One region of the Pseudarthrobacter sp. W1I19 genome, then DNA from elsewhere that is predicted to be linked to it. Evidence: riboswitches for the same ligand, from Rfam matches in the RefSeq annotation. Region 1 holds a riboswitch; the other holds the start of a gene.
The links. Region 1 has a riboswitch for glycine ahead of gcvP (aminomethyl-transferring glycine dehydrogenase). Riboswitches for the same ligand answer to the same signal wherever they lie in the genome.

Region 1 (15,621 bases):
ACCGGTGGCCACCCGGACCGGGGAGACGCCCTTGCGGATTTCGGCATGGCCCAGGATGTCGTCAGTGCTGGTGGGTTCTTCAATCCAGTACGGGTTGAACTGGGCCAGCTGGTTTACCCATTCGATCGCCTCGGACACCTCCCACCGCTGGTTCGCGTCAATGGCGATGGGAAGCCCGCCCACGGCTTCCCGGGCCAGGGCCATCCGGCGGCGGTCATCGTTGATGTCCCCGCCCACCTTGAGCTTGATCATGGAAAAGCCGTCAGCGGCGGCCTGCTTGCTGAGCCGGACCAGCTTTTCGTCGCTGTAGCCCAGCCAGCCGGGTGAGGTGGTGTAGGCCGGGTAGCCGTCCGCCTTGAGTTCGGTGATGCGCGCCGCCTTGCCGTCTTCGCCCGCCCGCAGGATGTCCAGTGCCTGCTGCGGGTTGAGGGCGTCGCGGATATGGGTGAAATCGACCACGTCCACAACCTCTTCGGCCGGCATCTCGCTGAGCAGGAGCCACAGCGGCTTGTTTTCCCGCCGGGCCCGGATGTCCCAGAGCGCACTGATCAGGGCACCGGCCGCCATCTGGGTGACGCCCTTCTCCGGCCCGAGCCAGCGCAGCTGTGAATCGTGGATGAGCCGTCTGGACGCACCGCCGAGGTCGTAGATCAGCTCGCCTATGTCACGGCCCTGCAGGAGCGTGGCATAGGCATCGATGGCGTGGGTGATGACCTCGTTGCCGCGGCCGCAGCTGAACACAAACCCGTGGCCTTCGTCACCCGCGTCAGTGCGGATCACCACGTAGGCGGCGGAGTAGTCGGGGTCCACGTTGACCGCGTCTGAGCCATCAAGTTCCAGGGACGTGGGGAAACGGACGTCCTGGGTGCGGATGGAAGTAATGGAAGGCATGCTGTGCTTCTCTCTGCGTTGGGAGGAGTGTGGGGCAGTTCCTATATGAATTCTCATAATCATATAGGAATAGTGATGTGGATCAAGTACCTGCCCGGTCTGACGGCAAAAAGAAGCCCGGCGCAAGGCCGGGCTTCCTGGTGAATGGGACTAGACGATGCGGGTCCTGGGGGGACCGCCTTCCTCAAGGGGTTCCAGATCCACTGCTCCCTCGAATGCCTGTGCGAAGCGCGTAAACGAATTCCTGATGTGCAGGGCCATCGCCGCCTCCGCTTCCTCCGGCCGGCAGGCCTGGATGGCCTCCCGTACTGCCGAGTGCTCGGCCATGGTGCTCGCGCCGTCGACGTCCGCGGGGTAGAGGCGGAAGGTGTGCAGGTGGCAGTGCGTCTGGGCGAAGGCGTGGCGCACTACGGGATTTCCTGCTGCAGCCAGGATGGTGTCGTGGAAGCGGGTGTCGTGGGCCACCAGGTCCTGCCGCAGGTCCCCGCCGGCCTGGATGACGCCCTGGAAAGCCGACAGTTCCTTCTCCAGTGAGCGGGCAGGATTGGCGAGCCGGTCCACCGCCGCGGCCCGGGCTGCCCACGGTTCAACCAGCAGCCGGAATTCGAAAAGGGAGCGCAGTTCATCCAGGCCCAGCAGGGGAGTGGTGCTGTATCCCCGCCCAGGCGTGTAGACCACCAGATTGTCGCCCTCCAGCCGCTGCAGCACTTCCCGGACAGGAGTTTGGGAAACGCCCATGCTGCGCGAGACGGCGTCGATGTTGATTCGCGTGCCGGGCTCGATCTCACCGTTGAGGATCGAGGCCCGCATGGCCGCATAGACGTCCATCACAGCCGCCTTGGAGCGGGCGGGATCGGACGATTGACGTGGTGGCACGCTTCTTTACCTCTTTGCATGGTGACTGGAGTTGCTGTGGGAATCATAAGCCACAGGCGCCAAAGCGCCTTGGGAAAGAGTTTCTGCGCCAGGGGGTTGTCCTGGATCACTATCCATATATGATTAATAGCATTCCTATATGATTGTCCTTCAAAAACTGCGCCCAGCCACTCCCGATGACACTGCGCGCAAAGCCCGCCCTTACGTCAAAGGAGACCGTATGACTGCCATCAGCAGTAGGCTTGCCCCTAAAACTTCCCCAAAGGCTCCCCGCGCCATGACCCGCAAACGCTGGATGATCATCTGGCTCGCCTTCATCGGCCTCAGCATCAACTACCTCGACCGGTCCAGCCTCAGCGTTGCCCTGCCGTTTATGGGCAAGGACTTCGAACTTTCCGCTACCCAGCAGGGCCTGATCTTCGCGGCCTTCTTCTGGGCTTACGACTTCTGCCAGCTGGCCGCGGGCTGGTACGTGGACAAGGTGGGCCCACGCAGGTCCTTCTCCCTGGCAGCCGTATGGTGGTCCATCTTCACCATGGCTACCGCCGCGGCCACGAGTTTCTGGTCCCTGTTCGCGGCCCGGTTTCTGCTCGGAGTAGGCGAAAGCCCCGCCCCGAGTACCGCGGCCAAAGTGGTGGCCACCTGGTTCCCGGTCCGCGAGCGGGCGTTTGCCACCAGCATCTGGGACTCCGGATCCCGCGTGGGTGCAGTGATCGCCCTGCCCATCGTCACCCTGATTGTTGCCTTCACCTCGTGGCATGCCGTGTTCATCATCATCGGCGTTGCGGGCCTTATCTGGGCCGCCGTGTGGTGGAAGGTCTACCGGAGCCCCGAGGAGCACCCGACGGCGGACGCCGCCGAAGTTGCCTACATCCAGGACGGCGGTGCGCGCAGCGCAGCCAATGACGACGAGGGTGCCGCAAAGCTTCCCTGGCGGGCACTGTTCAAGTACCGGACCATCCTGAGCATGATGTTCGGCTTCTTCTGCCTCAACAGCGCCATCTACTTCTTCATCACCTTCTTCCCGAGCTACCTGGTCAAGGAGCGCGGTTTCGACCTGCTCAAGCTGGGCTTCTTCGGCGCCATCCCCGGGATCTGCGCCGTGCTGTTCGGCTGGCTCGCCGGCTATGTAGCCGACCGCGCCGTCCAGCGGGGCGTATCGGTGACGCGGGTCCGCAAGACCGCCATCGCCGGTGGCCTCGCCGGCGGTTCCGTCATCATGTTTGCCGCGCTGGTACCCGAGGCCTGGATGGCCCTGGCCCTGCTGTCCGTGGCATACTCCAGCCTGACCGTCGCAGCCACCGGCATCTGGTCGCTTCCGGCCGACGTTGCCCCCAGCTCCCGCCACGTCGGATCCATCGGTGGACTGCAGAACTTCGCCTCCAACCTGGCCGGCATCTTCACGCCCATCCTCGTCGGCGTCCTTGTGGACCAGACCGGCTCCTTCGTGGCGCCGCTGGCCGTCATCGGGGCGGTGGCCCTGATCGGTGCCGCCAACTACTTGTTCGTCATGGGCAAGATCGAACCGCTGAAGGTGGCCGAACCCGCCAACGTGTGACGTTCCCTTGAGTACGGAGCCCCGGCCAGTTACCCGGCCGGGGCTTCCGCTCGTATCGGCTCAAGGGAGCGCGCGACGGCGGGAGGTGGCGCCATCGTCTGCCCGCCTGAAACCGGCCCTCGTTTTGCATCCCGCCCCAACGTCCTGTAATCTGTGAGCCGTGTCACCCACCAGTGGCACGTGCTTATGATCTGCGGCGGGAGAGTCCTGCCGGTACGTTCTGCAGGCGCCGTAGGAGCAAATCCTCCCCAGGAATCTCTCAGGCCCACGTACCGCCGCGGCAAGGCAACTCTGGAAAGCAGTCCGGGCAACCGGGCTCACCGACGGTGCAAGCGGCGCCCTGCGAAACGGCAGGACAACGCAAAACTCTCAGGTCCAATACAGAGCGGGGAGGAACCCGAATCAACGTGGTGCTCCGGCACCACCTGAATTATGGAGTTCCTCTTATGACGGTTCAGTCGTCCCCCACCACCTTCGCAGACCGCCATATCGGCGCGCGCCGCCAGTCCGACATCGACACCATGCTCAAGGCCGTCGGCTACGACAGCGTTGATGGCCTCGTTGACAGCGCCGTGCCCGATTCCATCCGCCAGGATAAGCCGCTCACCCTCGAGAGCGCGCTGAGCGAAGTCGAGGTCCTCGCCGAGCTCCGCAAGCTGGCCGGCAAAAACAAGATGGCCGTGCAGATGATCGGCCAGGGCTACTACGACACCGTGACCCCGCCGGTGATCCGCCGCAACATCCTCGAAGCCCCCGCCTGGTACACCGCCTACACCCCCTACCAGCCCGAAATCTCCCAGGGCCGGCTCGAGGCGCTGCTGAACTTCCAGACCATGGTGCAGGACCTCACGGCACTTCCCGTGGCCAACGCCTCCTTGCTCGACGAAGCCACCGCCGTGGCCGAGGCCGTGCTCCTGATGCGCCGGGCCAACAAGAACAAGACCGCGAAGGACGGCAAGACCGTCCTGGACGCCGACCTCCTCCCGCAGACCATCGCCATCGTGCTGGGCCGCGCCGAAGCCCTCGGCTTCGAGGTGGAAATCGCTGATCTCACGGGCGGCCTGCCCGACGGCGACATCAACGGCGTGGTCCTCCAGCAGCCTGGCGTTTCCGGCCGGGTCTGGGACCAGTCCGCCGTCATCGCCGAGGCCAAGGACCGCGGTGCGCTGGTCACCGTCGCAGCCGACCTGCTTGCCCTCACTTTGATCACTCCGCCGGGCGAGCAGGGCGCGGATATCGCCGTCGGCTCCACCCAGCGCTTTGGCGTGCCGCTGTTCTTTGGGGGACCCCACGCCGCTTACATGGCGGTCCGCGACGGCATGGAGCGGACGCTCCCCGGCCGCATCGTGGGCGTCTCCAAGGACAATGCCGGCGTCCCCGCATACCGCCTGGCCCTGCAGACCCGCGAGCAGCACATCCGGCGCGAGAAGGCCACCTCCAACATCTGCACTGCGCAGGCGCTGCTGGCCATCGTCTCCTCCTTCTACGCGGTCTACCACGGCCCCGACGGCCTGAAGGCGATCGCCGAAACCGTCCACAACAACGCCCGTGCCCTGGCCACCACGCTTAAGATCGCCGGCCGCGAACTGGTGTCCGACACCTTCTTCGACACCATCACCGTCCGCGTCCCCGGCAAAGCCGCCAAAGTGATCACCGCCGCCGAAGCCAGCGGCATCAACCTGCGCCTCATCGATGCGGACACAGTTGGCGTGTCAGTCGATGAAACCACGACGCCGGAGGTCCTCTCCGCGGTTGTCATCGCCTTTGGCGCCGGTCCCGTGGCTGAGGCTGCCGGATTTGAGCTGCCGGAGCCGGTGCTGCGCACCTCCACCTACCTGCAGCACCCGGTGTTCAACACCCACCGCTCCGAGACCCAGCTGCTGCGCTACATCCGCCGCCTCTCCGACCGGGACCTGGCGCTGGACCGCACCATGATCCCGCTGGGCTCCTGCACCATGAAGCTGAACGCCACAGCGGAGATGGAAGCCATTTCCTGGCCCGAGTTCGCCTCGATCCATCCCTTTGCTCCTGATTCCCAGACTGCCGGCTGGCGTGAACTGATCTCCGGGCTGGAAGCGGACCTCGCCGAGATCACCGGGTACGACCAGGTGTCCATCCAGCCCAACGCCGGTTCCCAAGGCGAACTCGCCGGCCTGCTGGCCATCCGCGGCTACCACCACTCCCGGGGCGAGGCACAGCGCAACGTCTGCCTGATCCCCGCGTCGGCGCACGGTACGAACGCCGCCTCCGCCGTCCTGGCCGGGATGAAGGTTGTTGTGGTGGCCACCGCTGCCGACGGCACCATTGACCACGCGGACCTGCAGGCCAAAATCGAGGCCAATAAGGACGTCCTCTCGGCCATCATGATCACCTACCCGTCCACTCACGGCGTTTACGACTCGGATGTCCGCGAAGTCTGCGACGCAATCCACGCGGCCGGCGGCCAGGTGTATGTTGACGGGGCCAACCTGAACGCTTTGGTAGGGCTTGCCCAGCCGGGCAAGTTCGGCGGCGACGTCTCGCACCTGAACCTGCACAAGACCTTCTGCATCCCGCACGGCGGCGGCGGACCCGGCGTCGGACCGGTTGCTGCCAAGGCGCACCTGGCACCGTTCATGCCCGGTGACGCAAACAAAGCCGCGCATGAGGCCGGGCACGGAGTCGCGATTTCCGCTTCGCGCTTCGGTTCCGCGGGTGTGCTGCCCATTTCCTGGGCCTATGTGAAACTGATGGGCGGCCAGGGCCTCACCGAAGCCACCAAGTCCGCGCTGCTCGCCGCGAACTACGTTGCCACCCGCCTGGATGAGCACTTCCCGGTCCTCTACACCGGCACCAGCGGCCTGGTGGCCCACGAGTGCATCCTGGACCTGCGCGACCTGACAGCCAAGACCGGCGTCACGGCCGAGGATGTGGCCAAGCGCCTCATCGACTTCGGTTTCCACGCCCCCACACTGTCCTTCCCGGTGGCAGGCACGCTGATGGTGGAGCCCACCGAGTCCGAGGACCTCGCGGAGATCGACCGCTTCATCGAAGCCATGATCACCATCCGTAAGGAAATCGACCAGGTGGCCGGCGGCGACTTCCCGGTGGAGAACTCCCCGCTGCGCAACGCGCCCCACACGGCAGCCGCCGTCGTCTCCTCTGACTGGAACCGTTCCTACCCGCGTGAGCAGGCCGCTTTCCCTGTGGCCTCGCTCCGCCAGGACAAGTACTTCCCGCCGGTGGGCCGCATCGACGGCGCAGCAGGGGACCGCAACCTGGTCTGCTCCTGCCCTCCGCTTTCCGAGTTCGAGGTTTCGACAAGCTCAACCACCGGATTGGAAGGCTGATCCCATGACTGAGAACTACACCGCGCTGTATGAGCAGCACAAGATTGCCGGCGCCTCCTTCACGGACTTCGGCGGCTGGCAGATGCCCCTGAAATACAGCTCCGAACTGGCCGAGCACCACGCCGTGCGCAACGCCGCCGGCCTGTTCGACCTCTCCCACATGGGCGAAGTCTGGGTCTCAGGCCCCGACGCCGCTGCATTCCTCGATTACGCACTGGTCGGCAAGCTGTCCGCCGTTGCCGTGGGCAAGGCAAAGTACTCGCTGATCTGCCAGGAAGACGGCGGCATTATCGACGACCTCATCTCCTACCGCTTGGCCGAAGACAAGTACCTGGTGATCCCCAACGCCGGAAACGCTGCGGTGGTTGCCGCTGTGCTGGCCGAGCGTGCCGCAAACTTCGATGTCACCGTGGAGGACGTGTCCGCCGAGACCTCGCTGATCGCCGTCCAGGGACCGAACGCCGAAGCCATCCTCCTGAAACTGGTTCCCGCCGCGCAGCACCCGCTGGTGACGGAGCTGAAGTACTACGCCGCTGTTGAGGTAGGCATCGCCGTCAACGGTACTGTCCAGGAACTGCTGCTGGCCCGCACCGGTTACACCGGCGAGGACGGCTTCGAGATTTACATCCCGAACGAGGACGCCGCCGGCCTGTGGGACGGGTTGCTCGAAGTCGGCGCCGGCCACGGGCTCATCCCCGCAGGCCTGGCCTGCCGCGACTCGCTCCGCCTCGAAGCCGGCATGCCGCTCTACGGAAACGAACTCTCCCGTGAAGGCAACCCCTACGCCGCCGGACTGGGCCCGGTTGTGTCGCTCAAGAAGGAGTCCGACTTCGTGGGCAGGGCCGTGCTGGCCGAGCTCAAGGAACTGGGCGCCGGTTCCACTTCCGGCCGCAAGCTCGTGGGCCTCAAAGGCCTGGGCCGCCGCGCCGGCCGCAGCCACTACCCCGTTCTCAAGGACGGCAACGTAGTGGGCGAGGTGACTTCAGGCCAGCCGAGCCCTACCCTCGGCTACCCGATCGCCCTGGCATACGTCGACGTCGAACACTCAGCACCCGGAACCGCCCTGGACATCGACCTCCGCGGCAAGGCAGAGCCGTTCGAAGTAGTAGAGCTCCCGTTTTACAAACGCCAGAAGTAACGGACCTGGGTTTCGACAGGCTCAACCACCGGTGGTTGAGCCTGTCGAAACCCTCGCGGCCCATCCAAACGCTCTCTCAATTAATGCGGGTTTAAACCAAACGCTCTCTCACTTTTCACACACCTAACTAAGGAAATACACATGGCGAAAGTTGTTGCTGAACTCAAATACTCGGCCGAGCACGAGTGGATTGCTTCTGACGGATCCGGGCCCACCGGCGTCGGAATCTCCGCAGTGGCTGCCGAAGCCCTGGGCGACATCGTGTACGTGGACCTGCCCGAGGTTGGCTCCACGGTGACCGCGGGGGAGACCTGCGGCGAGGTGGAATCCACCAAGTCGGTCTCGGACCTCTACGCACCCGTGACCGGCGAAGTGGTGGAGATCAACGACGAAGTGGTCTCCGATCCCGCCCTGATCAACAACGATCCCTACGGCGCCGGCTGGCTCTTCAAGGTGGCCGTCACCGAAGAGGGCCCGCTGATGTCCGCCGAAGAGTACGCAGCAGCCAACGGCGGCGAGCTGTGAGCGCCACTGCCGCAACAGCGGCCTTTGAGCAGGTAGTCTCCCCGTCGCTGGACGCCGACCTGTCCGCCCTGGACCCCGAGATCGCCGCGAAGATCGACGACGAACTCACCCGCCAGCGTGACGGCCTGGAGATGATCGCCTCCGAGAACCACACCGCCGTCGCCGTGATGCAGGCGCAGGGCTCGGTGCTGACCAACAAGTACGCCGAAGGCTACCCGGGCAAGCGCTACTACGGCGGCTGCGAGCACGTGGATGTCATCGAACAGCTCGCCATCGACCGGATCAAGGCGCTGTTCGGCGCGGAGTTCGCCAACGTGCAGCCACACTCCGGCGCCCAGGCCAACGCCTCGGTGATGCACGCGCTGATCAAGCCGGGCGACACCATCATGGGCCTGAACCTGGCTCACGGCGGCCACTTGACCCACGGCATGAAGATCAACTTCTCCGGCAGGCTCTACAACGTGGTGCCGTACGGCGTCCGCGAGGACACCCACACGGTGGACATGGCCGAGGTGGAGCGTCTGGCCCAGGAGCACAAGCCGGCGCTGATCGTGGCCGGCTGGTCCGCCTACGCCCGGCAGCTGGACTTCGCCGAGTTCCGCCGCATCGCCGACTCCGTTGGCGCCTACCTGATGGTGGACATGGCGCACTTCGCCGGCCTCGTGGCCGCAGGGCTGCACCCGTCGCCCGTGCCGCACGCGCACGTCACCACCTCCACCACGCACAAGACCCTCGCCGGTCCGCGCGGCGGCATCATCCTGACCAACGACGCCGGCATCGCCAAGAAGATCAACTCTGCGGTGTTTCCCGGTCAGCAGGGCGGCCCGCTGGAGCACGTGATCGCCGGCAAGGCTGTAGCGTTCAAGATCGCCGGATCCGCCGAGTTCAAGGAGCGCCAGGGGCGAGTCCTGGCCGGCGCCCGGATCCTGGCCGAGCGCCTGGTCCAGCCCGATGTCAGCGCCAAGGGCATCAGCGTGGTCTCCGGCGGCACCGATGTGCACCTGGTCCTCGTTGACCTGCGCAACTGCGAGCTCGACGGCCAGCAGGCCGAGGACCGGCTCGCGGCCATCGACATCACGGTGAACCGCAACGCCGTGCCGTTCGACCCCCGCCCGCCGATGGTCACGTCCGGCCTGCGCATCGGCACGCCCGCGCTGGCCACCCGCGGGTTCGGCGAGGACGCCTTCCGGGAGGTTGCGGACATCATCGCCGAGGCATTAACGGCCGACGCCGATGCAGACCTTTCGGGCCTGCGTCACCGAGTCGAGGCCCTCGCCGCCGCCCACCCGCTCTACCCGGGCGTCGCCGACGTCGCTAGTTGAGCACCAGGTTTCGACAGGCTCAACCACCGGTGGTTGAGCCTGTCGAAACCCCCTGAACCACCGCACCTCTTCTGTTAGGAATCGCGCATGGCTGTTGGAGTCTTTGACCTCTTTTCCATTGGCATCGGGCCTTCCAGTTCCCACACTGTGGGCCCGATGCGGGCTGCTGCCGTTTTTGCGGAGGAGCTCAAAGGCCTGGGCAAGCTCGCGGACGTGGCGTCGCTGCGGGTGGACCTTTATGGTTCGCTCGCGGCGACCGGCCACGGGCACGGCACCATGACCGCAGTCCTGCTGGGGCTGGAGGGGTTCCATCCGGAGCTGATCCTGCCTGACGAGGTGGAGGAACGGCTGGCCGCAATCGCCGATACCGGCACGCTGCAGCTGGCTGGTGCGGTCCCGCTGCCGTATGGGGTGAAGGACATGGTGCTGCGGCCGCTGACCGTCCTTCCCCGGCACACCAACGGCATGACGTTCACGGTGTCCGACGCCGAGGGCAACGTCCTGCACACCGCCACGTTTTTCTCGGTGGGGGGTGGTTTCATCGTCCGCGAGGGCGAGGAGGACGCGGCACAGCAGGAGCTCGAGGAATCCAAGAAGGAACTGCCGCTGCCCTTCCGCACCGCCGCCGAGCTGCTGGAGCACTGCCGGGCAACCGGCCTGGGCATCAGCGACGTGATGCGGGTCAATGAGGAGGACAGCCGCACTCCCGACGAGATCCGCGAAGGCCTGCTGCATATCTGGTCGGTGATGGAGGACTGCGTGGCCACCAGCCTGAAGCGCGAAGGCGTGCTGCCCGGGGGACTGAAGGTCCGCCGTCGGGCGCCGGACTGGTACGACCGGCTGAAAAAGGAAAGTTCACGGCCTGACAGTGAAGGCCAGGACGAGGACTTCTATGACCAGAAGTATTGGCAGGAGTGGGTTAACTTGATCGCGCTGGCGGTTAATGAGGAGAACGCCTCCGGCGGCCGGGTGGTCACCGCCCCCACCAACGGTGCGGCCGGGATCATCCCGGCGGTGCTGTTCTACGCGCTGCATTTCGCGCCGGGGATGGAGAACGCGTCGCAGGAGGACCGTGACGACGTTGTGGTGAAGTTCCTGCTCGCCGCCGGTGCGGTGGGGGTGCTGTACAAGGAGCAGGCGTCCATTTCCGGGGCTGAGGTGGGCTGCCAGGGCGAGGTGGGATCGGCGTCGTCCATGGCAGCGGCGGGACTGGCCGAGGTGATGGGCGGAACACCGGCCCAGGTGGAAAACGCGGCCGAGATCGCGATGGAACACAACCTGGGCCTGACCTGCGACCCCATCGGCGGCCTGGTCCAGGTGCCCTGCATTGAACGGAACGCGATCGCGGCGGCGAAGGCGATCAACGCCGCGAAGATGGCGCTCTGGGGCGACGGTTCCCACCGGGTCTCGCTCGATGAGGTCATTGTGACCATGCGCGAGACCGGCAAGGACATGAGCTCCAAATACAAGGAAACGGCCATGGGCGGCCTCGCCGTCAACGTCGTCGAATGCTGAAGGAAGTACGGAAATGACATTGGCACCTGAAGGCCGGAAGCTGTTGCGCGTGGAACAGCGCAACTCTGCTGTTCCGGTGGAGCGCAAGCCGGAGTGGATCAAGGCCAAGGTCCAGATGGGCCCGGAGTTCGTGGGGCTGAAGAACCTGGTAAAAAAAGAGGGCCTGCACACGGTGTGTGAGGAGGCCGGCTGCCCCAACATTTTTGAGTGCTGGGAGGACAAGGAAGCCACGTTCCTGATCGGCGGGTCCGAGTGCACCCGGCGGTGTGATTTCTGCCAGATCGATACCGGCAAGCCCTCCCCGGTAGACATGTTCGAACCCACCAAGGTGGCCCGGTCCGTGCAGGCCATGCAGCTGCGCTACGCCACCGTCACCGGTGTTGCCCGGGACGACCTGGCGGACGAGGGCGTGTGGCTGTACGCCGAGACGGTCCGGAAGATCCACGAGCTGAACCCGGGCACCGGGGTGGAGCTGCTGATCCCGGACTTCTCCGGCAAACCCGAGCACATCGCCGCGATCTGCGATTCCAAGCCCGAGGTGTTCGCGCACAACGTGGAGACCGTGCCGCGGATTTTCAAGCGGATCCGGCCGGCGTTCCGGTATGAGCGGTCCCTGGATGTGATCACGCAGGGCCGGAGCCTGGGCATGGTGACCAAGTCCAACCTGATCCTGGGCATGGGCGAAACCCGCGAGGAGATTTCCGAAGCCCTGCGTGACCTGCATGAGGCCGGGTGTGACCTGATCACCATTACCCAGTACCTGCGCCCGAGTGAGCGGCACCTGCCCGTGGACCGGTGGGTCAAGCCGCAGGAATTCGTGGACCTGCAGGACGAGGCCACCGAGCTGGGCTTCCTGGGCGTGATGTCCGGCCCGCTGGTCCGTTCCTCCTACCGGGCCGGCCGGCTCTGGGCCACCGCCATGCGGAAGAAAGGCCGCGACATCCCCGCCGAACTCGCCCACATCGCCGAGGGCATCCAGGACTCCGGGACCACCCGCCAGGAAGCCAGCTCACTGCTCGCCGCCACGGCGTGATGTGCCGGCGGCTAAACGGAACTGACCCCAAGACCTGATGCATAGACAGGACCAATGATGTTCCCCGTTAGAATCGAAATCATCCCTGCCCAGGGAATCGTGGAGCAGGTGCAGGCTCTGGTGCCAGCGACCACCACACTCAGTGTGACCTGCCTGCCGCATCACGGCATCGAGCGGACGCTGCGCACCGCCGTGGAGCTGAGCGACGCCGGCTACAACGTGGTGCCGCACCTCGCCGCCCGGAGCATCAGCAGCCGGGCTGGGCTCACGGAGATTGTCCGCGGCTGCGAGGCAGCGGGTATCCGCGAAGTCTTCGTTATTGGGGGAGACCGGAAGGAGGCCGCCGGCGTCTACGGCTCGGCGCTTCCGGTCCTCGAAGACATCGCGCAGTACACCGGCGGCACCATGCGGGCGGGCGTGGCGGGGTACCCTGAGGGCCACCCTGGGGTGAGCCCGGTGGATCTGCTGGATGGGTTGCTGGCCAAGCAGCACCTGGCCTCGCACGTGGTCACCCAGATGTGCTTCTCCGCGGGAAAAATCCAGGACTATGCGGCGCTCCTGCGCCGCGAAGGCGTCCGTTTGCCCGTATGGGCGGGTGTGGCCGGGACCGTCCCGCGGACCAAGCTGGTGGCACTCGCCGCGCAGATCGGCGTCGGAAGCTCCCTGAAATTCCTCAGCCGCAAGGGCCCGCTGGCCCGCAAACTCCTCAGCGGCGACCGCTACTCGCCGGACAGCCTCATCGCTGGCCTCGAAAGCCAGCCGGGCAGCATCGCCGGCATCCACCTCTACAGCTTCAACAGCCTTGACTCGGTCCCAGCCGGACCGGAGCACACATCCACTACCGCAGCACTTCAACCAACGATGATTCGAGGAGCAGCACGTGAGCACTAAACCTCCGATTTCCCACCAGGAACCGCACCTGGAGCGGCAGCTTACCAACCGGCACATCCAGCTGATCGCCATTGGCGGCGCGATCGGCACCGGCCTGTTCATGGGCTCGGGCAAAACCATCTCCGCGGCAGGGCCGTCCGTCATTTTCGTCTACATGATCATCGGCTTCATGCTGTTCTTCGTGATGCGGGCCATGGGCGAACTGCTGCTCAGCAACCTGAACTACAAATCCTTCAGCGACTTCGCCGCGGACCTGCTGGGCCCCTGGGCGGGCTTCTTTACCGGCTGGACCTACTGGTTCTGCTGGGTAATCACCGGAATCGCGGACGTGATCGCGATCGCCGGCTACTCCAAGGAACTGTGGCCGGGACTGCCGCTGTGGATCCCGGGCCTGGCCACCGTGGCCATCCTCCTGTTCCTGAACCTCGTCACGGTCAAGGCGTTCGGCGAGACTGAGTTCTGGTTCGCCCTGATCAAGATCATCGCCATCGCGGCGCTCATCATCGTGGGCCTGTTTATGATCTTCACCGGTTTCCAGTCCGACGCCGGCCCTGCCACCTTTACGAACCTGTGGAGCCACGGCGGGATGTTCCCCAACGAGTTCATGGGTTTTGTGGCCGGCTTCCAGATTGCGGTGTTCGCGTTTGTGGGCATTGAGCTGGTGGGCACCACTGCCGCCGAGGCGAAGGATCCCGAGAAGAACCTGCCCAAGGCCATCAATTCCATCCCGATCCGCGTGCTCCTGTTCTACGTGGGCGCCCTGATCATCCTGATGGCCGTCACCCCGTGGACCCAGTTCCAGGCAGGCCACAGCCCGTTCATCGGCATGTTCTCCCTGGCCGGCCTTGGTGCCGCCGCCACTGTGGTGAACCTGGTGGTGCTCAGCTCGGCCATGTCCTCGGCCAACTCCGGCATCTACTCCACCTCCCGCATGGTGTACGGCCTGGCGCAGGAAGGGGACGCGCCGTCGGTGTTCCGCCACCTGTCCACCCGCAAAGTCCCGCAGAACGCCCTGTTCCTCTCCTGCGTGCTGCTGCTCTCCGGCGTGGTGCTGATGTACGCGGGCCAGGACATCGGCAAGGCCTTCGAAATGGTGACCACCGTGTCCGCCGTCTGCTTCGTGTTCGTCTGGTCCATCATCCTGGCAAGCTACCTCGCGTTCCGCCGCCGCCGGGCCCACCTGCACGAGGCGTCCAAGTACCGCATGCCCGGCGGGATCCCGATGGTGTGGATAGTGTTCGCGTTCTTCGCCTTCGTCCTCTGGGCCCTGACCACGCAGCCGGACACCCTGCTGGCGCTGCTGGTCACACCGGTCTGGTTCCTTGTGCTCGGCGCCGCATGGCTGGTGCTGCGACGCCGGCCCGCACACCTGGCCCGCTACGAGACGTTCAAGTCCGAGCTTGCCCAGGACCTGGATACCGAGGCGTCCTCCATTGGCCGGGACGTCATCCGGCGGTAGGCGCAATGAAACTTAGCGAACCGCACAGCTGGCGGCGCGTCTCCTGGAATGCTCTGCCGCCCGGGCAGTGGGTGCGGCTTTCCCGCGACGGCCAGCTTCTCGGCTGCGGCGTGGTGGACGGGACCACACCTGACGGCTCCATCATCTGGGTGGTGATGGACGGCTGGGCCGAGCGGCGGATGTTCCACCGGGATGACTTCGTCAAGGTGGAGATCGCAGGGTAGGCCCCGGACAACGGAAGCGGACGACGGCGGGAGGCCCCGCCGTCGTCCGCTTTGCCTTTTTCGCCGTTCCCGTCATTGACCGCCCGCCGCGGACCCGCAACGATGAAGTATGACTGACGCAGCTGATACCGGTGCCCCTTTTGACGACGACAGCGCGGAGGAGGTTGACGCCGTGGAGACCGCGGAAAGCATTGCCGAAGAGGTCAAGGACGAGATCCGGCTGGGCCACGTGCAGGACGACGTAAGCCACGTGCTGGAGGAACGCTTCGATGAGGCGGGAATCAACCTGCGCCCCGAAGCGGTGGACGACCTTGCCGAGGAAATTGAGCGGGACGCCTCGACCTAGTGCCGCATGCGCGGCCCGGGATTGGCCTAAGCTTCCCCCATGGGACTTATCATCACACTGCTGATCATCTGGCTTGTTCTGTCAATCCTGGGCTTCGTGATCAAGGGCCTGCTGTGGCTGGCGTTCATCGGCCTGATTCTGTTTGTGGCCACCGCTGTGTGGGGCTGGCTGAAGCGCCGAACCAGCGTGTGATCCTTCCCGGCTAGAGACCGTGCGGGCCTGAAACGGCAGGGAACAACCTGGATTAGTGCGCTGGCCGTGTTGGGCGCATGGCTCCTTGAACTTTCGGGCGCGGGAGCAATACCAGTGATCCAGGTGGCCCGCACTTGTCCCCGAGTTTTCGTCCAGATATGCGGACTTATGGGCTTCCCAGCCCTGCATATCTGGACAAAAACTCTGGGGGGATGAGTCAGTGCCAGAGGCCGAGGGCGAATTCCGCAATCACCGTGGAGAGCAGGAAAGACGCCGTGATGGCCACCAGGCCCACGGGGATGATCTTCCAGCCGATGTTTTT
Region 2 (15,621 bases), 3.2 Mb from region 1:
CTGACCAGCAGGTAGATCCCAAGGACGATGAGGGCGGTCAGAGTACCTGCGAGGCCCGCTGTCTTTTTACCGTTAGCGGTTTCCTCGTTGACGGTCAGGCAGACGTCCCAGCCCCAGTACACAAAGATGGACAACGAGATTCCCGCAGCCACCTGGCCAAATGTCTCGATCTTGGTGACGTCGAACCACTCCCAGCTGAACGGGATGGCCGTTTCGGAGGTGGACCAGTTGGCGAAGGCCATGCCCACGAACAGCCCCAGTACCAGCAGCTGGAAGCCCACCAGGCCGTACTGCACCAGTTTGGTGGTGTGCAGGCCGCGGTAGCTGACCCACACGGCAAGGGCTACGAACACAAAGCAGGTGAGCACGTTCAGCGGTTTGTTGGCCGCGAGGTCAGCCAGTTCCGGGGCACCGGTGAGCTGGGAGAGGAAGAGGTAGAAGAAGTCGACCGCCACGCCGGCCAGGTTGGACAGCACGATGATGTTGGCTGCAAGGAGCCCCCATCCGCCCATCCACCCCACCCACGGGCCGAAGGCCTTGGTCACCCAGGTGAAGGTGGTGCCGCTGTCCGGGGAGTCGGCGTTGAGCTCCCGGTACGCCAGGGACACCAGGATCATGGGGATGAACCCGATGAGGAAGATGACGGGCAGCTGCAGTCCGGCTTCGTTGACGGTGGGTCCCAGCGCGCTGGTGAGCGTGTACGCCGGGGCGATGGTGGAGATACCAAGGACAACGACGGCGAGGAGTCCCAGCTGCCCGCCCTTCAGGCCCTTAGGGGAGACTCCGGAGGGGTTTGCCGGCTTTCCGGCTCCGCCGGCGGAGGCGCCGGTGCGGATGGTTTCTGTCATGACACCACTTTCTGGGAGGCAGCGGGCTGCTGTTGGGTGATGCAGTGGATCCCCCCGCCGCGGGCAAAAAGCTCGCGTGCGTCGATGGCGACAATACGCCGTCCGGGGTAGGCCTCTGCCAGAATCTGCAGGGCCTTGTCGTCCTGGGGGTCGTTGAAGCTGCAGGCGATGACGCCGCCATTGACCACCACGTGGTTGATGTAGCTGTAGTCCACGAAGCCTTCGTCGTCGCGAAGGGTTTCCGGGGCGGGGACTTCGATGATGTTCCACTGCCGCCCGGCGGCATCGGTGGTGCCGCGAAGGAAGTCGATGATTTCCCGGGAGACCTCGAAGTCCGGGTGTTCCGGGTTTTCCTGTGAGTGGACCAGGAGCGTGCCGGGGGAGGGGATGGCGGCCACGATGTCCACGTGGCCGCGGGTGCCGAACCGCTCGGAGTCGCGGGTCAGGCCGCGCGGCAGCCACACCACATGGGTGGCACCGACGGTGCGGGCCAGTTCCTGCTCGACGTCGGCCCTGCTGAGGCCGGGATTGCGGCCGGGATCCAGCTGCACGGTTTCTGTGACGAGCACGGTTCCCTGGCCGTCCACCTGGATCCCGCCGCCCTCATTGACCAGTGCTGACACGAGATGGCTGGCGCCGGACCGGCCGGCCACCTCGCCGGCGATCAGGGCGTCCTTGTCCCACTGGGCCCAGTCCTGGCCGCCCCAGCCGTTGAATACCCAGTCCACCGCACCGAGCTGCCCGTCACCGTCCAAGACGAAGGTGGGGCCGATGTCCCGCATCCAGGCGTCATTGAGCGGGGCGGTAATCACCTCGACGTCGGGGTGTAGGTAAGCGGCGGCCGTTTCGACGTCGTCGGGGTCCACCACCATGATGACGGGCTCGAACTCGACGGCGGCGTTCGCCACAGCTGCCCAGGTGGTCCTGGCAGCATGGGCGGCCTCAGTGGACTCGCCCAGCGTATAGCCGCCGGCAGGGAAGGCCATCCACAGCCGCTCCTGGCGGGCAGTCTCGGCAGGCATCCGCCACTGCGGAGCGGCGGTGGCGTCCTGGTGCGGGGCGGTCACGAGCAGACCTCTGCGAAACCGCGCTCGCCGCCCAGGAGTTCATTCTGGCGGACCGGCTCGGTGAGGCGGCCATAGGTGTCCGGCCGGCGCGTTGCAAGGAACGGGAACAGGGTCAGCCAGTCCTTCCGCTGGTCCAGGTCCAGGTCTGCCACGAGGACGGCGGACTCGTCCCGCGGCGCCTGCGCCAGGATGCGGCCGTAGGGATCGGAGATAAAGGACGAACCGTAGAAGTTCAGCGTGCCCTCGCTGCCCCAGCGGTTCGGGGCGACCATAAACAGGCCGTTGGCGATGCCGTTGCCCACAATGACCTGCTGCCACAGCGGCTGGGTATCGAAATCCGGGTGGTCAGGTTCGGAGCCGATCGCGGTGGGGTACACCACGATTTCCGCCCCGCCCAGGGAGTACAGCCGGGCAACCTCCGGGAACCATTCGTCCCAGCAGGTGGGCATTCCCAGCCTCGCGCCGCCAAGTTCGGCGGGAGCGTGGACTTCATAGGCGTCGGCGGCGGCCGGTCCCTGGCGGAAGAACTTGTCCTCGTAGTATCCGGCGGTGACGGGGATATGGAGCTTATGCGTCCTTGCCAGGAGCTCGCCGGCCGGGGAGACCAGGATGGCGGTGTTCAGTCCCAGGCCGTCGTCCTGGCCGTCCGGGTTCTCCGCACGCTGGTACAGGGACGCGTGGACGGATACCCCGTGGCGGCGGGCAGCTTCGGCAGCGAAGCGGAAGGTGGGGCCGGTCAGCAGGTCTTCGGCAATATCCGAGGGTCGGGTCCTGGTGGGTCCCTCGGAGGGGTCATTGTGCGGGCGGGTATCCGCGGGGTAGCGCGAAAGTGTCAACTCTGGCAGGAAGACCACGGAGGCTCCCAGCCGGGCTGCCCGGCCAATGCCCTCGTCCAGTTCAGCCTCGAGGACGGCGCTGTCCGCGTGCCACCGGTGCTGGACCACGCCGACGCGCAGGGCGGGCCGGGCGGACTGCGTTGTCCGGGCCAGGGAAGCGGGTGCGCCGAGGCAGGAAATTTCAATCATGTTTGCTACTCCAGTGAGACGATGGTCACTAAATGAATGACGTTCATTTAGTATGCGGTGCCGCGGCCGCGGATGCAAGGGAAAATATGAATCACGTTCTTTTATGTCGCTCCGCGCAGGGTTAGTAAGCTCACTGAGAAATTGCTGCAGCGTCCACTGCCTGCACCGTGAAGGGCTGATAGCGTCAGGATTACTGGACCAATCGAGGAGGACGCATGAAAGCTTCACCGACACTGACCAACAACCTTCAGGCTGTGCTCGTGGACCTGATCGAACTGCACATCCAGGGCAAGCAGGCACACTGGAATATCGTGGGAACCAACTTCCGCGACCTCCACCTGCAATTGGACGAAATCGTCGACGCCGCCCGCCAGTTCGCTGACGATGCGGCCGAACGGATGCGGGCACTGCATGCCCTTCCGGACGGGCGCAGCTCCACCGTGGCTGAATCCACCAGCCTCGCTCCTTTTCCGGAGGGCCTCATCAACACCAAGGACGCGATTGAGCGCATCGTGGCCGCCCTTGAGGCGGCCGTGGGCACCATGCGCAAGGTCCATGACGAAGTGGACGAGGAAGACCCAACGTCTGCCGACCTCCTGCACGAATTCATCGCCAAGCTCGAGCAGTTCGCGTGGATGGTCAACGCCGAGACCCTGAAGGCCACAGCCAGCGTTACGGCGCCCGACTCAAAGTAGTCCACCTCGGCCTGCAAAGCATTCAGCGCCCGGTGCCGGACTTCGAAGTCCGGCACCGGGCGCTGCTTTTGGCCCGCCCCATGCCAGCATGCTGCCCCTAGCCGGCCTTGGGCACTTTCCGCAGGACGACGGCGGCAAGTACTGCCGCCGTCGCCATCAGTACCAGTCCGATCGCCGCGGTGACATGCACCCCTGAATCGAAGGCGGCGCCGGCAGCCTGCCGCAGGGCGTCGGCCATCGGAGCGGGCAGTCCGGCCGCCAGTTCCATGGCTCCGGCAAGGGTCTGCCCGGCATGTGCAGCGCCCTGGCCACCGGCGGCCTCCGCGATGCCGGCGGGCAGCTGCAGGTTGTGCTGGTAGGAGGCTGTGAGGATGGAGCCCAGCACCGCCGTGCCGAGCAGTGCGCCAACCTCGTATCCCGTTTCCGAAATCGCCGACGCGGCTCCGGACTTCTCTGCCGGAACACTGCCGAGGATGAGGTCGTTGGAGATGGTCTCCGCCGTCCCCACGCCCAGTGCCAGGACCAGCAGGGCTGCCAGCAGGAGCGCCGGCCCGTTGGAGTGGCTGCCGAACGTCACCATGCTGTACCCGGCAGCGCTCATGGCGAGACCGGCGCCCACCACGAAGCCAGGGCGGATCTTCCGGACCAGCGGCACCACCGCGAGGCCCGCCACCACGGTGGCCACGAGGGCCGGAATCATGGCCACTCCTGCGGCCGAAGGGGACATGCCTTCAAGGAGCTGGAGGTGCTGGGCCAGGAAGAGGATAAAGCCGTTGAAGGAGAACAGGGCCAGGATGTTCGCCGTGATGGCCATGCTGAATACCCGGTTCCGGAACAGCGACATGTCCAGCAGGGGACTGTCCAGCCGGTGTTGGCGGCGGACAAAGGCGGCGCCCATGGCCAGCCCGAAGGCGATGCTTCCCAGGGCCAAAGGGTTTGGTCCTTCGGTGGCGTACTCCTTGATGCCGTACACCACCGGCACCATGGTCAGCAGTGAAAGCAGGATGCTCGGAGCATCCACCCTGCCCGGCTTGGGGTCGCGGGACTCCGGAATGAACGCCGGGCCAAAGGCCAGCAGCGGAAGCATGATGGGCACGGCCACCAGGAGGACCGCTCCCCACCAGAACTGTTCCACCAGCCAGCCGCCGAAGATCGGTCCCAGGGCGGCGCCGCCGGAAAACCCGGCGGCCCAGATGGCGATGGCGAGCCGGCGGCGGTTGGGGTCCGGGAAGATGTTGCGGATCAGGGACAGCGTGGAGGGCATCAGCATCGCTCCGAAGAACCCCAGCGCGGCGCGGCCTGCGATCAGCCAGCCGGCGCTGGGAGCGAATGCCGTTGCGGCTGACACTGCGGCGAAGCCGATGCTGCCGATGATCAGTAACCGGCGCCGCCCGATCCGGTCACCCAGGCTTCCCATGGCAACCAGCAGCCCGGCCAGGACCAGCGGGTAGGCGTCCACAATCCACAGCAGTTCGACACCCGAGGTGTCCAGTGCCCGCGCTATCGCGGGCAGCGCGAACGTCAGTGCCGTGTTGTCGACGGCCACCAGGAGTACCGGGAACATCAGCAGTCCCAGTGCGAGCCAGTCGCGCCCGGTGCCCCGGGGCGATGCAGGTGCCTGGCTCGCTGTTGCGTTCAGGCGGTAGTGGTTCTGCTGCGCGGAGGAGGAAGCGGTCATCGTCTAACTGTACCGTCCGGACGGTACAGTTAAGAAACCCGTTCCAGGCAATGCATGATAGGAACCATGGCCAGAAAACCCGTGGCGCGGGATGCAGTCCTCGACGCCTTTGAAGAACTCCTGATTGACGTGGGGGAACGTGCCGCCACCCTGGATGCCGTGGCGAAACGGGCAGGCGTCTCCAAGGGCGGGCTGCTGTACCACTTCCCCAACAAGGAAACGCTGATCGCGGCCACCCTTGAGCGGCTGGACCGCCTGGCGGGGGAGGACCTCGACGCCATGGCGGCGGCACCGGAAGGGGCGGCTGCCTATTTCATTCGGTCATCGCTCTGGTCCGACACCCCCATGGACCGGTCCTTCGTCGCCGCCACGCGCCTGGCTGAAGTGGCCCACGAGGAAGCCCGCCGCCGCTTCGCTGCCATCCAGCACCAGTGGCTGGAGCTCATCGGCGAAGATGTGGGCCCGGCCATGGCAAAAGCTGTGCTTTACATGGGGGACGGGCTGTACTTCAACGCCATGTGGGAGAGTGGGCCGTCCGGAAAGGCCGGAAGCCGGGAGGCCGATGTGAAGGAACTGCTGGCCGCCGTCGAGCGGCTGCGGGGCTAGCCGTTCATTTGCCCCGGGGGCAGTGCCATAGGAGAATTGGTGCATGTGCCGGCCGTTGCGGCCGCCAGCAAAAACAACCTAATTGAATAGCCTTTGATCTGCGGCGGGAGAGTTCTGCCAGAAGGTACAAGCAGGCGCCGTAGGAGCAATACCTCCCCAGGAATCTCACAGGCCCATGTACCGCCGCGGCGAGGCACCTCTGGAAAGCAGCACGCTGTCCGCCCCGGGAGACCGTCCCGAATCCTGGACTGCTGTGCTCACCGACGGTGCAAGCGGGACCGGCGCAAGCAGGGAACGCGGAAACTCTCAGGTCCAGTTACAGAGCGGGGAGGACCCGAATCGATGTGGCGTACCCTGCGCCGCCTTATGTATGGAGTTCCTCGTGACTGCTATCTCGTCCGCCTCCCCAGCCTCCGCCCTTCCAGCCCCGGCCATTCCCGCCACTGCTCCGGCTGCCACCTTCGTTGACCGGCACATCGGCGCCCGCCGCCAGGCCGACGTCGACACCATGCTTAAAGCCGTGGGCTACGACAGCGTGGATGCGCTGGTTGACAGCGCCGTGCCCAAGGACATCCGCCAGGATTCGGCACTGGAGCTGGCCGGCGCACTGAGCGAAGTCGAGGCGCTCGCTGAGCTGCGCAGGCTGGCGGCGAAGAACAAAACCGCTGTGCAGATGATCGGCCAGGGCTACTACGACACCGTGACCCCGCCGGTGATCCGCCGCAACATCCTTGAGGGCCCGGCGTGGTACACCGCGTACACGCCCTACCAGCCCGAGATCTCCCAGGGCCGCCTCGAAGCACTGCTGAATTTCCAGTCCATGGTCGAGGACCTGGTGGGGCTGCCCATCGCCAATGCTTCCCTGCTGGATGAAGCCACCGCCGTGGCCGAGGCCGTGCTGATGATGCGCCGGGCCAACAAGAACGCAGCCGCCCGGGACGGCAAGACGGTGCTGGATGCGGACTGCCTGCCGCAGACCATCGCCATCGTCAAGGGCCGTGCCGAGGCGCTCGGCTTCGAGGTGGAGGTCGCTGACCTCGCCCAGGGACTGCCCGACGGCGCTATCAACGGTGTTGTCCTCCAGCAGCCCGGCGTTTCCGGCCGGGTCTGGGACCAGTCCGCCGTCATCGCCGAGGCGAAGGAACGCGGCGCGCTGGTCACCGTCGCAGCCGACCTCCTGGCACTCACCCTCATCACGCCTCCCGGCGAGCAGGGCGCGGACATCGCCGTTGGCTCAGCCCAGCGTTTTGGCGTCCCGTTGTTCTACGGCGGCCCGCATGCCGCCTACATGGCGGTACAGAAGGGCCTGGAACGCTCCATGCCCGGCCGCCTGGTGGGGGTCTCCAAGGACAACGCCGGAGTGCCCGCCTACCGTCTGGCCCTCCAAACCCGTGAGCAGCACATCCGCCGCGAGAAGGCCACCTCCAACATCTGCACCGCCCAGGCCCTGCTGGCGATCGTTGCCTCGATGTACGCGGTGTACCACGGCCCGGAGGGCCTGAAGGCGATCGCCCGGTCCGCGCACACCCACGCCAAGACCCTCGCGGCGTCCCTCAAAGCCGCCGGCTTCGACGTGCTGCAGACCAGCTTCTTCGATACCGTCACGGTCTCCGTTCCCGGCCAGGCCGCGGGCATTGTCGCCGCCGCCGAAGCCAAGGGCATCAACCTGCGCAGCATTGACGCGGACACGGTGGGCTTCTCCACCGATGAAACGACGACGCCGGCAATCGTCGCCGGGGTGCTGGAAGCTTTTGGCGCCTCCGCGGTTGAAGCCGAGGGTGACGCTTTCGCCCTGGACGCCGCCGTCGAACGTTCCTCCGACTTCCTGCAGCACCCGGTGTTCAACACCCACCGGTCCGAGACCCAGCTGCTGCGCTACATCCGGAAGCTTAGCGACCGGGACCTGGCCCTGGACCGCACCATGATCCCGCTGGGTTCCTGCACCATGAAGCTGAACGCCACCGCCGAGATGGAAGCCATCTCCTGGCCCGAATTCGCCTCCATCCACCCGTTCGCCCCCGACTCCCAGACCGAAGGCTGGCGCGAGCTGATTGCCGATCTGGAAGCACAGCTGACCGAAATCACCGGGTATGACCAGGTGTCCATCCAGCCCAACGCCGGTTCACAGGGCGAGCTCGCCGGCCTGCTTGCCATCCGCGGCTACCACCACTCCCGGGGCGACCAGCAGCGCAACATCTGCCTGATCCCGGCCTCGGCACACGGCACGAACGCCGCGTCGGCTGTGCTGGCGGGCATGAAGGTTGTTGTGGTGGCCACAGCGCCGGATGGCACCATCGACCACACCGACCTGTACGCCAAGATCGAGGCCCACAAGGAGGCCCTGTCCTGCATCATGATCACCTACCCCTCCACTCACGGTGTGTATGACGCCGACGTGCGGGAAGTCTGCGACGCTGTCCACGCCGCTGGCGGCCAGGTGTACATCGACGGGGCCAACCTCAACGCCCTGGTGGGGCTGGCACAGCCGGGCAAGTTCGGCGGCGATGTCTCGCACCTGAACCTGCACAAGACCTTCTGCATCCCGCACGGCGGCGGCGGACCCGGCGTGGGACCGGTTGCTGCCAAGGCGCACCTGGCACCGTTTATGCCCGGCAATGCTGCAACGTGGACCGAGGGAAACGACGTGCCGATCTCAGCGTCCAAGTATGGCTCAGCCGGCGTGCTGCCCATCTCCTGGGCCTACGTGAAGCTGATGGGCGGCCAGGGCCTCACCGAGGCCACTAAGTCCGCCCTGCTCGCCGCGAACTACGTCGCCGCCCGGCTGAACGACTTCTTCCCGGTCCTGTACACCGGTGAAGGCGGACTGGTAGCGCACGAGTGCATCCTGGACCTGCGCGAGCTGACTGCGAAGACCGGCGTCACCGCGGAGGACGTGGCCAAGCGCCTCATCGACTACGGCTTCCACGCACCCACCCTGGCGTTCCCCGTTGCGGGCACCCTAATGGTGGAACCCACCGAATCCGAGGACCTCGGCGAGATCGACCGGTTTATCGAGGCCATGATCTCCATCCGTGCCGAAATCGACCAGGTGGCGAACGGCGAGTTCTCAGTCGCGGACAGCCCGCTGCGCAACGCCCCGCACACCGCGGCCGCCGCCATCAGCAGCGACTGGGACCGCGCCTACCCGCGCGAGCAGGCAGTGTTCCCGGTGAAATCGCTCAGGCAGGACAAGTACTTCCCGCCGGTGGGCCGCATCGACGGGGCAGCCGGAGACCGCAACCTGATCTGCTCCTGCCCGCCGCTTTCCGAGTTCGAGGTTTCGACAAGCTCAACCACCGGCTCGGAAGGCTGACCGCATGAGTGAGAAGTACACCGCTCTTTACGCGGAGCACAAGAAGCTGGGTGCCTCCTTTACCGACTTCGGCGGCTGGCAGATGCCACTGAAGTACACCTCCGAGCTCGCCGAGCACCATGCCGTCCGCAAGAGCGCCGGGCTGTTCGACCTTTCCCACATGGGCGAGGTCTGGGTCACCGGGCCGGAGGCCGCCGCGTTCCTGGACTACGCCCTGGTGGGAAAAATTTCCGCTATGCCCGTGGGCAAAGCCAAATACTCGCTGATCTGCAACGAGGACGGCGGCATCATCGACGACCTCATCACCTACCGGCGGCCACTGGCTGCCGACGGCACCGACGTCTTCCTGGTGGTCCCCAATGCCGGCAATGCCGCCGTGGTGGCCGCTGAACTGGCCAAGCGGGCTGCCGGGTTCGACGTGCAGGTGGACGACGCTTCCGATACCACTTCGCTGATCGCGGTGCAGGGCCCCAAGGCGCAGGAGCTGCTGCTCCGCCTGGTTCCGGCCGCCCACCACGGCCTCGTGGCGGAACTGAAGTACTACGCCGCCGTCGAGGTCCCCTTCCTGGTGGGCGGCGCAGGGCTGGCCCTGCTGCTCGCCCGGACCGGCTACACCGGCGAAGACGGTTTCGAGATCTTTGTGTCCAACGACGACGCCCCCGGGCTTTGGCAGTCGCTTGTTGCCATCGCCGACGACGGGGAGCTGACGCCCGCGGGCCTGGCTTCCCGCGACTCCCTCCGGCTCGAAGCGGGGATGCCCCTTTACGGCAATGAACTGTCGCTGCAGGGCGACCCGTTCGCAGCAGGCCTGGGACCCGTCGTCGCCCTGTCCAAGGAAGGCGACTTCGTGGGCAAGGCCGCCCTGGCAGCCAAAAAGGAAGCGGGCGCCGGCTCCACCGCCGGGCGCAGGCTCGTCGGGCTCAAGGGATTGGGCCGCCGCGCCGGCCGAGCCCACTACCCGGTCCTCAAGGACGGCAGCGTCGTCGGCGAGGTCACCTCCGGCCAGCCCTCGCCCACCCTCGGCTACCCCATAGCCATGGCATACGTCGACGTCGAGTTCACCCAGCCCGGCACGGCACTGGACATCGATCTCCGCGGCAAGGCAGAGCCCTTCGGAGTCGTCGACCTCCCGTTCTACAAGCGCTCCCTGTAACCACGCGCTTGTTCACCTTTGGCCCGTCGGGTCCGGCCTCCTCTGCGTGCTCGGTCGCGAAGACGCCCGCTGGGCGGACGTGACGCTCCCTTAGACGCACGCTGCCGGAGGCCGCACCCGAAGGGGCCCCGCCGGTCACCAATTCGGTGGTTGAGCCTGTCGAAACCCGGGGGACGATCGACTCACCAACTTGGGCGGTTAAATCCCTCGAAACCCACGGGTTGTCGCTCCGGGCCCGTGGTTGCGCTGGTCGGTAACAGGAGCCTGCGGCACTCTGGCGACGTGTTTGTTTTTCTTGGGACTGTTGGCCTCGAAAACTGAACCTGTTTTGGCGGCTGTGGGGATTCCGGAAGCGTACGTCAGAGGCGAGGAACGAGCCAGTACGCGGAGGAATCCGCACAGCCGCACCCAACCCAGCCACAAGAGTTTTCGAACAAACAAGCAAAAGGAAAAACACACATGGCTAAAGTTGCCGCTGACCTGCAGTACTCCGACGAGCACGAGTGGATGGCCCGGGAGGGTGGGAACCTGGTTTCGATCGGGATTTCCGCTGTCGCTACGGATGCCCTCGGCGACATCGTCTACGTGGACTTGCCCGAGGTGGGTGCCACGGTGACTGCGGGGGAGACGTGTGGTGAAGTGGAGTCCACGAAGTCGGTCTCCGATTTGTACTCACCAGTGACGGGTGAGGTGGTGGAGATCAATACTGGAGTTGTGGATGATCCCGCGCTGATCAACAACGATCCGTATGGCGCCGGCTGGCTCTTCAAGGTAGCTGCCGAGTCCGAAGGACCCCTGTTGTCCGCGCAGGAGTACGCCTCCAAAAATGGCGGGGACCTTTAAGTTCCGCCGAGCAGCACCAAACCTCTATTAAGGATTTACGCACATGGCTGTTGGTGTCTTTGATCTCTTCTCCATCGGGATCGGGCCTTCGAGTTCGCACACCGTAGGGCCGATGCGGGCTGCGGCCGTCTTCGCCGAGGAGCTGAAGTCCTCCGGAGCGCTGGACCGAGTGGCGTCGCTGCGGGTGGACCTTTATGGTTCGCTCGCGGCGACCGGCCACGGGCACGGCACCATGACCGCGATCCTGCTGGGACTGGAGGGCTTCCATCCGGAGCTGATCCTGCCGGACGAGGTGGAGGAACGGCTGAGCGCGATTGCCGAAACCGGAATCCTGAAACTGGCCGGTGAGGTGCCCCTGCCGTATGGGGTGAAGGACATGGTGCTGCGGCCGCTGACCATACTGCCGCGGCACACTAACGGCATGACCTTCACCATCTTCGACGCCGAGGACGAGATCCTGCACACCGCCACGTTCTTCTCCGTGGGCGGCGGCTTCATCGTCCGGGAAGGCGAGGAGGACGCTGCACGGCAACAGCTGGAGGAGTCCAAGAAAGAACTTCCGCTGCCGTTCCGGACCGCCGCGGAACTTTTGGGGCGCTGCCAGTCCAAAGGACTTTCCATTGCCGACATCATGCTGGTCAACGAGAAGGCCTCCCGCTCGGAAGAGGACATCCGCGAGGGCCTGCTGCACATCTGGTCGGTGATGGAGGACTGCGTGCAGGTGTCCCTGAAGCGTGAAGGGCTGCTGCCCGGGGGACTGAAGGTCCGCCGTCGTGCGCCTGACTGGCATGACCGGCTGCTGAAGGAAGACAAGGACCGGGACCCGAAGTATTGGCAGGAGTGGGTTAACTTGATCGCCCTGGCCGTCAACGAGGAAAACGCGTCCGGCGGCCGGGTGGTCACCGCCCCCACCAACGGCGCGGCCGGGATCATCCCGGCGGTGCTGTACTACGCACTGCATTATGCCCCCGGGATGGAGAATGCCACCCAGGAGGACCGCGACGACGTCGTGGTGAAGTTCCTGCTCACCGCGGGCGCCGTCGGGGTGCTCTACAAGGAGCAGGCGTCTATCTCCGGGGCTGAGGTGGGCTGCCAGGGCGAGGTAGGATCGGCGTCGTCCATGGCAGCGGCCGGACTGGCCGAGGTGATGGGCGGAACACCCGCCCAGGTGGAAAACGCGGCCGAGATCGCGATGGAACACAACCTGGGCCTGACCTGCGACCCGATCGGCGGCCTGGTCCAGGTGCCCTGCATCGAACGCAACGCAATCGCCGCGGCCAAGGCCATCAACGCCGCGAAGATGGCGCTGTGGGGTGACGGTTCGCACCGCGTCTCGCTCGATGAGGTCATTGTGACCATGCGCGAGACCGGCAAGGACATGAGCTCCAAATACAAGGAAACCGCCATGGGCGGCCTGGCTGTCAATGTGGCCGTGTGTTAGCGGGGCTTGAAAGCGACAGGTGGACCGCCGGTCAGTTGTTGAGGGCGGCCCACCCGTTCAGCGTTGTGGCGAACACCAGCCAGGACACGTACGGCAGCAGAAGCAGGCCTGCCGTGCGGCTGATGGGGCCGAAGGCCAGCACGGTAACCGCGACGGCGGCGATCAGGGCAATGATGATGCCCAGGGCCAGCCACAGGGCAGCTCCGCCGATGGCGGGGTAGAGGCCGAAGAACACGGGCGTCCACGCAAGGTTCAAGGCAAGCTGGAGGCCGTATAACCCCAATGCGCGCGGGGTGCCGGGTTCCTGCTCGCGCCATACCAGCCATGCGGCCACGGCCATCCCGGCGTAGAGAAAAGTCCAGACCGGGCCGAACACCCAGTCCGGCGGTGACCAGGGCGCCTTGTCCGCGGCGGCGTACCAGCCTGTCACGTTATTGAAGGTGGCGAGTGAGCCGAGACCCGCAACAAGGAACGATGCAGCCAGGAAGGCAACCAACAGCAGGACTTGTCTGCTGACGCCCGGCCGGTCCTGATTTTTCCGCGGGGATGGCTCCAACTGTCCGGCATACGGCTGCATGCCCCCAACCCTCGTCAAGAGCCTTGCTGGAGTCAAGGCAACAGGCCCGTTCCCAGCTTCGATATACGGCTCGAGTCCGTCCTGCTGAAAAGCCGCGGCGCCGCCAGGCTTTAGACTTGAGGCTGCATGTCCGCACGCAGCCACGAGTACAGAACCGCGCACAACCCCCGATTGGACACGGCCCCTTTGCGAGAATTCACCGCACGTTTTGCCACAGCCGAGGAAATTGAAAACTGGGACAAGCACGTCACGGCCAACCCGAACGGCGGCAATATGCTGCAGTCCGCCGCGTACGCCACGGTAAAAAACGGCGCTGGCTGGAAAGTCCGGTTCCTGGTGCTGGAAACCCCTGGCTCTGCCAGCTACAACCTGGTACTGGAGAAAAAGTTTCCGGTCATGGGCCGGCTCTGGTACCTCATCAAGGGCCCTGACCTGGCAGCTGCCGGGGACCTCAAGGCGGCGCTGGAAGCCTGCGCAGCCTTTGTCCGCGACAGGAAGCTGAACGTCTTCACCATCAAGATCGAACCGGACGTCGTGGACTCCGCTGATGCCCAGGCCCAACTGGCCGCCGCCGGCCTGGTGAAGGCACCCAACATCCAGTCCAACGACTCCACCGCATTGCTGGACATTTCCGGCGCCGAAGAAACAGTCTTCAAAGCCATCTCCTCCCGGGCCCGCAATGCCATCCGCCGTGCTGAACGGGAAGGCTGCGAGGTGCTCCGGAAAGAACCCGGCCCCGAAACCTACCGCGCGCTCTATGACCTCATGGCGGACACCGTGAAAGCCAAGGGCTCCATGCCCCTGCGCGGTTACAAGTACTACGCTGCGTTCTGGGACGAATTCTGCAGCCGCGGCCAGGGCAACTTCTTCTTCGTATACGAGGACGGCAAACCCAGCGTGGGCGCCTTCGTGATCAATTACGGCGCCAAGGCAACGTACAAGGACGGCGGTTCCACCCAGAACCGCAAACAGTACGGCGATTCGCACCTGGTTCAGTGGGCAGCCATCCGGCGGATGCAGGAACTTGGCTGCACCGAATACGACTTCTGCGGAACACCGCCGGCCGCCCGGATCAAGGACAAGAGCCACAACCTGTATGGCATGGGGATGTTCAAGACCAGCTTCACCAAAACCGTCACGGATTTTGTGGGCTGCCACGACTACATCCTTGCCCCGCTCCGCCACCGACTCTGGGTCAACGGCGCAGAAAAGGTCTTCCGCCGGATTGAAACGGCACGGACCGGCCAGCAGTTCTACTGACCGCAGCCCCGGCGCAGGCTTAGCCAGCAGGCTGAAACCCCGGACTGTAAACAAGGCCGCGCCCGCATACCCGCCCCTGATCCAGCGGCTTACCTGTTGGCCGCACACCCGTGAATAAGGAAATCCCTTGAATCCAGTCACCACCGGCACCGATCTTGAATTTGCCATCCTCAACGACCCCGAGTTCGAGGCCTTTGCGGCTAAGCACCCGCAGAACAGCTTCCTCCAGTCCGTCGACTTCGCCCGTTTCCAGCGCGCCCGCGGCCAGCAGGTGGAGCTCTTCGGCATCCGGCGCGGCGGCGAACTGGTGGCCGCCGGGAAGCTGAACTACACCACCACCCGCCTGGGGTACACCGTGTGTGAATGCGCCAAGGGCCCCCTGATGGACTACACGGACCTCGAACTGGTGCGTGACGTCGTCGGACTCCTCCGCGGGCGCGCCGCCGGGCGCAAAGCCGCGGAACTGCGGATTTCCCCCAACCTGAAGTACATCGCCCGTGACGAGGACGGTGCAGAGCACCCGGAGGTTGAGGACAACCGCCCGCTGGTGTCACGGCTGTCCGGCCTGGGCTTCCAGCACCAGGGTCTGGACATGAACTTTGTCAACGTGAACTGGATGTTCATCAAGGACCTGACCGGAATCAAGGACGCCGAAGAGCTCATCATGGGCACCAGCTACCGGACCCGCAAGGCCATCCGGAAAGCGGAGAAAAACGGTGTTTTCCTGGAACAGGCCACGCTGGAAACCCTCGACGACTTCTACGGCGCACTGAGCAAGGCCGGGGATGAAAAGGGGTTCGTCTACCGCGAACGCGGCTACTACGAGCACCTGCTCCGCACCACCTCCCCGGAATTCACCAAACTCATGATGGCCAAAATCGATATCCCGGCCTACCGGAAATCCATCACGGAACGGATGGCGGCCGAAGCCGCTACCGCCGCCGAGTTGCGCCGCGAGGTGGAAGAGACCGGCAGCAAGAAAAAGGCGAACCGGCTCAAGGTGGTCCAGGACCTCGTGGACAGTTACGAGCGGAGCCTTAGGGACATCGAGCGGTTCCCCGACTCCGTGGGTGTTGCCACAGTGGCCGCCATCCACTTCGTCTGCTACGGGGACG

Region 2: another riboswitch for glycine. It lies ahead of gcvP (aminomethyl-transferring glycine dehydrogenase); the one in region 1 lies ahead of gcvP (aminomethyl-transferring glycine dehydrogenase).

What each region holds. Positions count from the first base shown of each region.
Region 1 covers NZ_JAUSZR010000001.1:430,690-446,310, forward strand. Annotated here, with positions in the region: gene QF038_RS01960 (enolase C-terminal domain-like protein) at 1-891, opposite strand, end outside; gene QF038_RS01965 (GntR family transcriptional regulator) at 1,042-1,767, opposite strand; gene QF038_RS01970 (MFS transporter) at 1,988-3,325, shown strand; glycine riboswitch at 3,513-3,610, shown strand; gene gcvP (aminomethyl-transferring glycine dehydrogenase) at 3,772-6,654, shown strand; gene gcvT (glycine cleavage system aminomethyltransferase GcvT) at 6,659-7,792, shown strand; gene gcvH (glycine cleavage system protein GcvH) at 7,934-8,317, shown strand; gene glyA (serine hydroxymethyltransferase) at 8,314-9,639, shown strand; gene QF038_RS01995 (L-serine ammonia-lyase) at 9,727-11,154, shown strand; gene lipA (lipoyl synthase) at 11,168-12,187, shown strand; gene QF038_RS02005 (methylenetetrahydrofolate reductase) at 12,242-13,078, shown strand; gene cycA (D-serine/D-alanine/glycine transporter) at 13,068-14,537, shown strand; gene QF038_RS02015 (hypothetical protein) at 14,543-14,761, shown strand; gene QF038_RS02020 (hypothetical protein) at 14,871-15,107, shown strand; gene QF038_RS02025 (hypothetical protein) at 15,147-15,299, shown strand; gene QF038_RS02030 (DUF3100 domain-containing protein) at 15,517-15,621, opposite strand, start outside.
Region 2 covers NZ_JAUSZR010000001.1:3,598,350-3,613,970, reverse strand. Annotated here, with positions in the region: gene QF038_RS16665 (APC family permease) at 1-848, opposite strand, end outside; gene QF038_RS16660 (agmatine/peptidylarginine deiminase) at 845-1,870, opposite strand; gene QF038_RS16655 (nitrilase-related carbon-nitrogen hydrolase) at 1,912-2,940, opposite strand; gene QF038_RS16650 (Dps family protein) at 3,156-3,635, shown strand; gene QF038_RS16645 (MFS transporter) at 3,733-5,313, opposite strand; gene QF038_RS16640 (TetR/AcrR family transcriptional regulator) at 5,380-5,919, shown strand; glycine riboswitch at 6,014-6,112, shown strand; gene gcvP (aminomethyl-transferring glycine dehydrogenase) at 6,290-9,232, shown strand; gene gcvT (glycine cleavage system aminomethyltransferase GcvT) at 9,237-10,385, shown strand; gene gcvH (glycine cleavage system protein GcvH) at 10,845-11,228, shown strand; gene QF038_RS16620 (L-serine ammonia-lyase) at 11,272-12,669, shown strand; gene QF038_RS16615 (TspO/MBR family protein) at 12,701-13,246, opposite strand; gene QF038_RS16610 (peptidoglycan bridge formation glycyltransferase FemA/FemB family protein) at 13,373-14,506, shown strand; gene QF038_RS16605 (peptidoglycan bridge formation glycyltransferase FemA/FemB family protein) at 14,634-15,621, shown strand, end outside.